Regions from separate parts of the Desulfomicrobium salsuginis genome, predicted to be linked through region 4. Evidence: predicted binding sites of a transcription regulator. Region 4 holds the regulator's gene; each other region holds the start of a gene.
The links. Region 4 encodes sigma-54, which starts transcription at its own class of promoters, with help from an activator protein. Its sites were predicted from a motif close to CTGGCACGGNNNNTGCTT; they were not measured.
Positions count from the first base shown of each region.

Region 1: ACYQ3G_RS06590 (OmpA/MotB family protein) is a predicted target of sigma-54. The motif match lies at 1,235-1,252, and genes of this name have one in related genera.
Region 2: ACYQ3G_RS17345 (periplasmic heavy metal sensor) is a predicted target of sigma-54. The motif match lies at 1,350-1,367, and genes of this name have one in related genera.
Region 3: ACYQ3G_RS15205 (NifB/NifX family molybdenum-iron cluster-binding protein) is a predicted target of sigma-54. The motif match lies at 1,290-1,307, and genes of this name have one in related genera.

Region 1 is NZ_BAAHYA010000001.1:1,460,890-1,463,084, forward strand. Features, by position in the region: gene ACYQ3G_RS06580 (DHA2 family efflux MFS transporter permease subunit) at 1-746, shown strand, start outside; gene ACYQ3G_RS06585 (ferredoxin) at 950-1,132, opposite strand; gene ACYQ3G_RS06590 (OmpA/MotB family protein) at 1,273-2,124, shown strand; gene ACYQ3G_RS06595 (motility protein A) at 2,124-2,195, shown strand, end outside.
Region 2 is NZ_BAAHYA010000002.1:2,285,021-2,287,215, forward strand. Features, by position in the region: gene ACYQ3G_RS17330 (TraR/DksA family transcriptional regulator) at 10-411, opposite strand; gene ACYQ3G_RS17335 (sirohydrochlorin chelatase) at 542-913, opposite strand; gene ACYQ3G_RS17340 (hypothetical protein) at 983-1,150, opposite strand; gene ACYQ3G_RS17345 (periplasmic heavy metal sensor) at 1,418-1,888, shown strand; gene ACYQ3G_RS17350 (two-component system sensor histidine kinase NtrB) at 1,965-2,195, shown strand, end outside.
Region 3 is NZ_BAAHYA010000002.1:1,807,440-1,809,634, forward strand. Features, by position in the region: gene ACYQ3G_RS15200 (P-loop NTPase) at 1-649, opposite strand, end outside; gene ACYQ3G_RS15205 (NifB/NifX family molybdenum-iron cluster-binding protein) at 756-1,265, opposite strand; gene ACYQ3G_RS15210 (sigma-54 interaction domain-containing protein) at 1,422-2,195, opposite strand, start outside.
Region 4 is NZ_BAAHYA010000002.1:2,068,483-2,070,677, reverse strand. Features, by position in the region: gene ACYQ3G_RS16350 (PTS sugar transporter subunit IIA) at 1-30, opposite strand, end outside; gene hpf (ribosome hibernation-promoting factor, HPF/YfiA family) at 35-577, opposite strand; gene rpoN (RNA polymerase factor sigma-54) at 644-2,074, opposite strand; gene lptB (LPS export ABC transporter ATP-binding protein) at 2,187-2,195, opposite strand, start outside.

The DNA.
Region 1 (2,195 bases), on a different contig from region 4:
TCCGCCAGCGCAACTTCGCCGCCGGCAACGTGGTCATGTTCTTCGGGTTCTTCGCCTTTTTCGGGTCCATCGTGCTGCTGCCCATGTTCCTGCAGAACCTCATGGGCTACACGTCCTATCTGGCGGGGCTGGTGCTGGGCCCCAGCGGGGCCATCATGCTCGTCCTGCTGCCTTTCGTCGGCAAGATGACGGAGCGGATCGACGCCAGGTTCCTGCTCTGCTTCGGGCTTACGGTCTCGGGACTGTCGCTCGTCTTCATGTCGCACTTCACGCTGCAGATCGACATCGGCACGGCCATTTTGGGGCGCAACATCCAGGCCATCGGCATCGCCTTCTTCTTCGTGCCCCTGTCATTTCTGACCATGTCCTCGCTCTCGCGGGCCAGCATGAACAACGCCTCGGCCCTCTTCAGCCTGCTGCGCAATCTCGGCGGCTCCTTCGGCACGGCCTTCGTGACCACGCTCCTGGCCCGGCGGGCTCAGATTCACCAGAGCCACCTCGTGGAGCACCTCACCCCCTACGACCCCGCCTTCACCCAGGCCCGCGACGCGCTGCAACACTACATGGGCCTCGACCCCATCGAGGCGGCTGGCCTCATCTACCGCTCCATGCAGCAGCAGGCCGGCTACATGGCCTACGTCGACGTCTTCCATGTCCAGGCCATGCTCTTCTTCGGCCTGGCCGTCTTCATGTGGATCCTGCGCCGTCCCGACCACGGCGGGCACATGCCCGAAGGCGTGCACTAACCGGCTTGCGGCAGGAAGACCGCGCGGACGCGCGTGTCGGAAATGTCGCGGCAGTTCGGGACGGCCGGTGCCATGCGGAGAGTTTTCAAGGTCTGAGTGGCCCGCAGTCTCAAGGACGTTCACCCGCCCAAAGCGCAAGCATGTGTTGCGGACATGAAAAAGGGGAGCCTCGCTCCCCTTTGCCTTGAGAAGGAAAATCCGGGTTATTCCTTGCTGATGGCCGAAACAGGGCAACCGTCGATGGCGTCCTGCACACAGTCGGCGTTGGAATCCGGGGCCTTGACCATGGCCTTTTCCTCGCCGTCCATCATGGCGAAGACTTCCGGGCAAAGCTCGACACAGGTTTCGCAGCCGATGCATTCATCGTGATCGATAACAATAGCCATGTTTCCTCCAGGTTGGGGTTGACGTTTAGTGCGATTCATACAGCCTTTGAGCAACCCCTGCAAGCCGGAACGTATTTCGTGGGCCTTTCTCGGCGGGAACGCTTGGCATGGATTTGGCTCAGTTCCGGGCGGAGGAATCCATGCGAGAACCAACACAAGAGAACATTCGAGACATCTCGGCACGGCTGGCGCGGCCTGAGACGGAGCGGCAGCCCGGCGGAAGCTGGGAGCCGCGCTTGGGCGACGGGAGCCCGGCCGGTCAACAGTTTGACATCTTTGCCCGCGAGCCCCGGCCCAAAGCGGCCGCATGGGTCGTCTGCTGGTCGGACCTGATGATGACCATGTTCATCATGTTCGCCGCGCTCTACGCCTTCCAGACGCCGAAAATCCAGTTCAAGTCGGTGACGGACCTGCCTGCCCGGGTCGAAGGGGGCGGGGAGTTGCCCCTGCCCGCGCCGCCGGTCGAGTCCATGTTGGGCCGCATCCATGACCGCATCCGCGACATGATCGAGCGCTCCCGTTTGGACGGGGCCGTGACCGTGCAACTCGTGCCCGAAAAGTCCCTGCACGTGACCCTGGCCGGGGACTTCCTCTTCGGACCCGGCGGCGCTGCGCTGCGGCCCGACGTCAAAAGCGCGCTGCTCGAACTTGCCGCCATCCTGCGCAGCGCGCCCCACGCCATGGCCGTGGTCGGCCATGCCGCGCCGGGGGAAGCGGGCGGCGACTTCGCCGCGCCGTGGCGGCTTTCTTCGGCCAGGGCCATGGAGGTGGCAATGTTTCTGGCCACGGAGGCCGGCTTTCCTCCGGAACGGCTTCTCGTGACCGCCTACGGGGACCAGCGCCCCGTGCAGGCGGGCGACGCTGCGCAGCGCAGTCGGCGGGTCGAGTTGGTGCTCAGCGCCGAGATTCCGACGGACCCGCTGCCCTCGGCCGTGGAAGGCGGCGAAGGCGGTTTCCGGCGCTGGGTGGCGTCATCCGGGGGAGGGCGGTGATGGATCGGAAATCCTTTTTTGGTCTTGTGCTCTGTGGTGCGGTTTTCGTCGCCGGATTCGCCATCAGCGGG
Region 2 (2,195 bases), 220 kb from region 4:
CGGCCGGCCTCAAACCGCTGCCAGCACCCCGCCCCCTATCCCGGTGCGTCCGAACTCGCCGGGGTGCGCGTCGATCATCTCCTGGCACTCGATGCAGTAGCGCGCGCTCGGGATGGCCAGCAGCCTGCGGCCGGAAATGTCGTCCCCGCAGAGCTCGCACACCCCGTAGGAATCGTTGTCGATGGCCTTGAGGGCGACGGCGATGTCTTTGAGCAGCTTCACGTTGCGATTGAAGCGTATCATGTTCCAGTCCTGGGAGGAAGCAGTGCAGGCCTGGTCGGCCGGATCGGGCTCCAGGGCGCGGTCCTGACGCATAACTTCCCGAAGATCTTCGATTTCACGCTCGATTGTGACGTACTTTTCCCGCAGCTGACGTTCGATGCCCTGATGCATGTTCCTGCAATGCGACATGGGGGAGCCTCCTGGATTGTGGTCGCCAGGACCCTCCGGCCCGCCCGGAGGAAACCTTCCAACCGTTGGCTCACCCTATGCCCCGCATGTTGCGGATCGGCGACGGCGGCGAGGAGGCTCCATGACAACCCTAGGGGGCCGCGGCACGAAGGCGGTCCGCGATGAGCCGCTCCATGGCCGGGTCGTCCTGCAGGGTCGGCTGGACGACGAACTGAAGTCCCGGCATCTCCCGGCGCAGCTCGGCGATCATTTCGGGGATGTCCTGCTCGATGTGCACGCCGTTGTAGAGAAAGTACTGCATGATGACGATCCGCGAGCAGCCGCCCGAGGCCAGCTTGCGCACCTGGTCGGCCAGGGTCGGCTCGCCCAGGGAGAAGAAGGCCGGCAGCACCGTCATGCCCGGCAGTTGCCGCGCCACCCGCCCGACCATGGCGGTAAAGGCCTCGCCCACTTCCCTGCGCCGGCTGCCGTGGCCGAGGACGATCATTCCCGTCGTGTCCATGCGTCTCTCCTTGGAAAAAGGAAGGGCCGCCCTCCCGTGGTCAGGCGGCCCGATTTCTCGCCGTTGCCTCTAGTGCTTGTGGTCCTCGTGGACCGGAGCGTCCTTCTCGTCATGGGTGTGGTCGTGAGCGTGGTCGTGAGGGTGACTGTGGGTCAGGTCACCGTGGGAATGTTCGTGATCGTGCTTGACCACCGTCGTGGTGGCCTTGCCGCGCAGGCATCCGCATCCTTTGCACATATGAGCCTCCTTGCACCTGTTTCCAGGCAAATTGCTGTGTGATGACGCCATGATCGTAATCCTTTCCCGCACGAAGGCAAGACCGGGGAGACGGCGGCCTGTTTGCACAATGCGACAACTTGTGCAACAAGATGCACAAAAACCACCCTCCAAGGCTACCCTCTTTTTGCAACCATTCGAATTTACAAAATATTCAACAATGGCACACACGATGCTATACGCAGTCCAACATCACACCACTACCTCCACAGTGTGACAGGAGCATTCATGTACGCAAGACACCTCATCCTCTCCCTCCTTCTGGTCCTCATCCTCGCTGCCGGGGCCCAGGCTTACAAAGGCGGCTGTCCGGGACAGGGACACTACCAGGACTTCATGTCCGGCCTGACCCCCGAGCAGCAGGAAAAGGTCCAGAAACTGACCGACGTGCATCACGAACAGCTCTTTGCCCTCCACAAGGAGCTGAAGGCCAAGCACGACGCCATGGAAGCCCTGTTCGCCGCAGTACCGGTGGACAAGGCGGCCGTGGATAAGGCCATGGCCGAAGTGAACGAACTGCAGGCGAAGAAGGCCAAGCTCAATGCCGACTACCGCATCGAGCTGACCGAAATCACCGGCAAGCCCGTTCCCTTGGAATCCCAGAGAGGCTGCGCAGGCGCAGCCGGGTGCGGAGCATACTCCAGCGGCGCCGGGACCGGCGCCGGCGACGCACCCGCCTCTCCAGCCCAAACCCTGTAACCGCTCATCCCCTCCCCCCTACCTGGCAAAGGCCGCACCCCCTGCGGCCTTTGCCTTTTCAAGCCAGGAGCCGGCCATGGACATCGCCCTCCCACCCCGCAGCAGCCGCACCGTCACGCTCATGGCCACCATGGCCGTGTTCGTCCTCGGCCTGGCCCTGAGCTTCTCCACCTGGCGCAACCTGCGGCAGCAGCAGGAATCCTTCCGCGAGCATGCCGTGGTCACGGCCAGGGCCATCGCCGCCGGCATCGAGATCAACCTGCGCAGGGAACTGCGCCTGCCGCCCTCGCCCGAGCACGCCACCGCC
Region 3 (2,195 bases), 260 kb from region 4:
CCTGGGCGCAGAAGGTAATGGACTTGCGCACGTCCATGGCCGCCACGCGCTGCGGCGTGGTCACGACCACGGCGCCGTCGATGGGGTTGATGAGCTGGCAGACGGACAGGGGCTCGTCGCCGGTGCCGGGAGGCGCGTCGATGATCAGGTAGTCGAGGTCGCCCCAGGCCACGTCCTTCAGGAACTGCTTGATGACCCCGCCCTTGACCGGGCCGCGCCAGATGACGGCGTCGTCGGGGTTGCGCAGCAGGAAGCCCATGGACATGACCTTGAGGTTGCCCAGTTCCACGGGCAGCAGGCCCTCGGGCCCCTGGTCGATGGTCGCGCCCTCCAGGCCGAGCATGGTCGGGACGCTGGGCCCGTGGATGTCCACGTCCAGCAGGCCGACCTTCTTGCCGGCCAGCATGAGGCCCATGGCCAGGTTCACGGCCACGGTGCTCTTGCCCACCCCGCCCTTGCCGGACATGACCATGATCTTGTGGTCGATGCGGCACAGGCGGGCCTGCAGGGCCCTGCGCTCCTGAAAATCCTGATCCGTCTCGTTCAGCTGCCGCTTGGCTGCCGAGCACGAGGAATCCGTGCACGAATCGCACGTCGACGCCTTGGAACGGGCCGCATCGGATGCGGCGCTCTTCTCCGTGTTGTCCATCAAGTATCTCCGAAAAAGCCTGTTGGTGTTCATCCCCATGTCCTCCCGGCCGCGAACTGCGTGCTCCGCGCCAAGAGGCGTCCATTTCGATATCAAAGTCGTCCCATTACCCGTCACGCCCCGGAAACCCGTATCCGCCCGGCCCCCGGCCGCCCCTGCGGGCGCGCCTGCGCTGACCGCCGGGACCGGTGTCGAGACAGTCTTCGGATGCGACGGGCACCGGCGTTTCCGCACGCCGGGGACCGAAGCCGGCCGCCCGCTGCTCCCCAGCCCCCCGGCCACGGCACGCGCCGCGGCATCCGGGCATGGCGAAGGTTTCGTCGAGCCCCCCATGCTCCCACGCGGCCACGACCCGGTCCAGGTCGCCGGCCACGAAGCCCACCACAGTGATGCCCCGAGCCGCCAAGGCCTCGGACATGGACCGGGAGATGGCCCCGCAGATGAGGGTCCCCACGCTCAGCGCGCAGAGCTCCTCGGCCCTGTGCAGCGGCTCGGAACACTGCAGCAGATGCTCCTCGCGCGCCCCGGCGCCGTTGCCGAGGACGAGGATTTCGCCGCCGATGTCGAAGACCGGGGCGATGCGATGCTGCCAATGATGCACTGCGATGCGGGTCATAGGGTCCCTCTCTGCGCCAAGGCAAAGCATGGAGCGTGCCGGAAGAGACCGGACCGCCCGGCGGGGCCGGACCAAGGCGGGGCGGGGATTTCGGGCATCAGGCGCAGGGGCGGGGTTGCGGCGGCGCACCACAAGACGCGCGAGAGTTGCGCGCGGCTACCGTCGGGGGGTGGAGCGGCCGTCGCGGACGGGCAGCTCCATGCCCAGGCGCTTCATGCGCCGAAAGAGCGTGGTCTTGTGGATGCCCAGGTCCCGCGCCGCGGCCAGTCGGTTGAAATCGGCCCTCTCCAGGGCTGCCTGGATGGCCTGCCGGTCCAGAAGATCGTGCACGGACTGGTGCCCGCCGATATGGGGCGCCGTGGCCGTCAGCTCCTCGGGAAGATGGGCGATACCGATGCGTCCGTCGCCGCAGAGCACGAAGGCCCGTTCGATGCAGTTCTCAAGCTCACGGATGTTGCCCGGCCAGTCGTGGGCCATGAGCAGCGACAGGGCCTCGGCGCTGATGCCGGGGACGCTGCGGTTCTGAAGGCGGTTGAAACGGCGAATGAACTGCTCGGTCAGCAGGCCGATGTCGTCCTTGCGCTCGCGCAGGGGAGGCAATTCAAGGCGGATGACGTTGATGCGGTAGTAGAGGTCCTCGCGGAACGTCCCCTCGCGGATGAGGTCCGGCAGGCTGCGGTTGGTGGCCACGATGACGCGGGCGTCGGTGGATTCGGTGCGCGCGGAGCCCAGGGGCTCGAAGGTCCGTTCCTGCAGCACGCGCAGCAGGCGCACCTGCAGGGCCGGGCTGATCTCGCCGATCTCGTCCAGGAAGATGGTCCCGCCGCGGGCCTGGGCGAAGCGGCCGAGACGGTCGCGCACAGCACCGGTATAGGCCCCGGCCTTGGCCCCGAAGAGCTCGGACTCGAGCAGCGCGTCGGGCAGGGCCGC
Region 4 (2,195 bases):
GTCCTTGTCCAGATATTCGGCAAGCTTCATGCCCTTATACCCCAGGGTCGATGAGGCCGAAGTCGCCGGTCTTGCGGCGGTAGATGACATTGACGCGTTCGTTCTCGGCGTTCAGGAAGACGAGGAACTCGTTCTCCGTCTTGCCGAGCTGCATGGCGGCCTCTTCGACGACCATGGGTTTGGGCTCGAAGTGGTCGGTCTGCTGGATGCTCTGTCTGCGCTTGCCCGTGGTGTCCTCGTCGAAGCTGATGACGTCCATGCGCACGGTCTCGCCGCCGGCCTTGCGCTTGCTCTTGTCCTTGTCGCGGATCTTGCGCATCTGGGCTTCGAGCTTGTCCCACACCATGTCCACGGTGGAGTACATGTCCTCGCTGTCCTCGCGGGCGGAGATGTGCACGTTCTTGCCGGTCAGGACGACGTCGGCGATATGGCGGAATTTCTCGACTTCGAGGTTGACCTGCAGTTCGGCGTCAGGGGTGCCGGCCATGAATTTGCCGAGCTTGCCGAAACGGTCCTTGGCGTACTTGCGCAGGTGGTCGGAAGGGTCGAAGTTCTTGAAGTTGAAGACTATCCTCATGGAATCCTCCTCGTCAGTTGAGGGTCAACCCCGCGTCTTCCCCGAAGGGCGGCGCGGGGTGGGATATCAAAACACCTGCTTGCGCTTGGATGACGACTCGATGCCCAGAACGGCGCGGTATTTTGCCACCGTGCGGCGGGCGATGTTCACATCCAGCGTTTCCTTCAGCACCGCTGCGATTTTCTCGTCGCTGTAGGGGTGCTTGGGGTCTTCCTCGCTGACCATCTTCTTGATGATGGCCTTGACGGATTCGGAGCCCACCTGGGTGCCGTCGTCCATCTCCAGCGCGGAATTGAAGAAAAATTTCAGTTCGAAGATGCCGTGCGGTGTGGCCACGTACTTGCTCGTGGTGATGCGACTGACCGTGGATTCGTGCATCTCGATGTCGTCGGCCACGTCCTTGAGGATCAGGGGCTTGAGCTTGGTCACTCCGTGCTCGAAGAAGGCCCGCTGAAACCGCACGATGCTCTCGACCACCTTATACAAGGTTCTCTGCCTTTGGTGCAAGCTCTTCATGAGCCACATGGCCGAGCGCATCTTGTCGTGTAAGTACTCCCGGTCCGGGCCCTTCACGGCCAGGCTCGTGTCTTCCATGTAGTAGGGGCTGAGCTGCAGCTTGGGCAGGCCGTCGTCATTCATGACGATGACGAAATCGCCTTCGTACTCGTAGACGAAGACGTCGGGGCTGACGAAGACGGTGTTGTCGCTGCCGTAGCTCGCTCCGGGCATGGGGTCCAGGGTCTGGATGATGTCCAGGTAGGCCTTCAGGTCCTCCATCTGGATCTTGAACTTGCGCAGGAGCGGCTTGTAGCGGCGCTTCTCGATGTCCTCCAGATGCTCGTCGACCAGGGAGATGAGGATGGGGTCGTCCTGGCCCAGGACCTCCAGCTGGATGAGCAGGCACTCCTTGGGGGAACGGGCGGCTACGCCCACGGGGTCGAAGCGCTGCAGGCGGTGCAGGACGGACTTGACCAGGGCCAGGGGCGAAAGGGTCTCGGAGGCGATCTCCTCGGCGCTGGTCGTCAGGTAGCCCAGGGAGTCCAGATTGCCGATGATGGCCTCGCCGATGGCCTCTTCCTCTTCGGTGATGTTGGAGAGGCAGAGCTGCCACAGGAGATGCCCTTCCAGGGATGGCTTGCCCGAGAGCCTGGCCTCGTAGGACATCATCTCTTCGAGGGCCTCGGTCTCCTTGAACTGCACCTGCTTGGTCGTGCTCGAAAAGTCGCCGAGGTAGTTCTCCCAGTCGGCGTTGCGCATGAGTTCGGCGTCGTCGAAGGACACGTCGGCCCGCTGCTCGGCGGGCGGGGCCTGGGCTTCGACCTCCTCGGAGAGTTCCCGCGGCGCTTCCTCAAGCATCGGATTTTCCAGCAGTTCCTGCTGAACGGCTTCGAGGAGCTCGAATCGGGAGAGCTGAAGCAGCTTGATGGCCTGCTGCAGCTGCGGGGTCATGACCAGCTGCTGCGTCAGCTTGAGGTTCTGTCGAAGTTCAAGGCCCATAGTGTCTCTGTCGTCTACGCGTAAAATGCAGTGTTGTCGTCGGCGGATTCATCCAGCAAAGACTTTGCCACAGAAGGCAGGTCGTGGCAATCCTTGGGAAATCGGCACGCCGCTAAAGGCT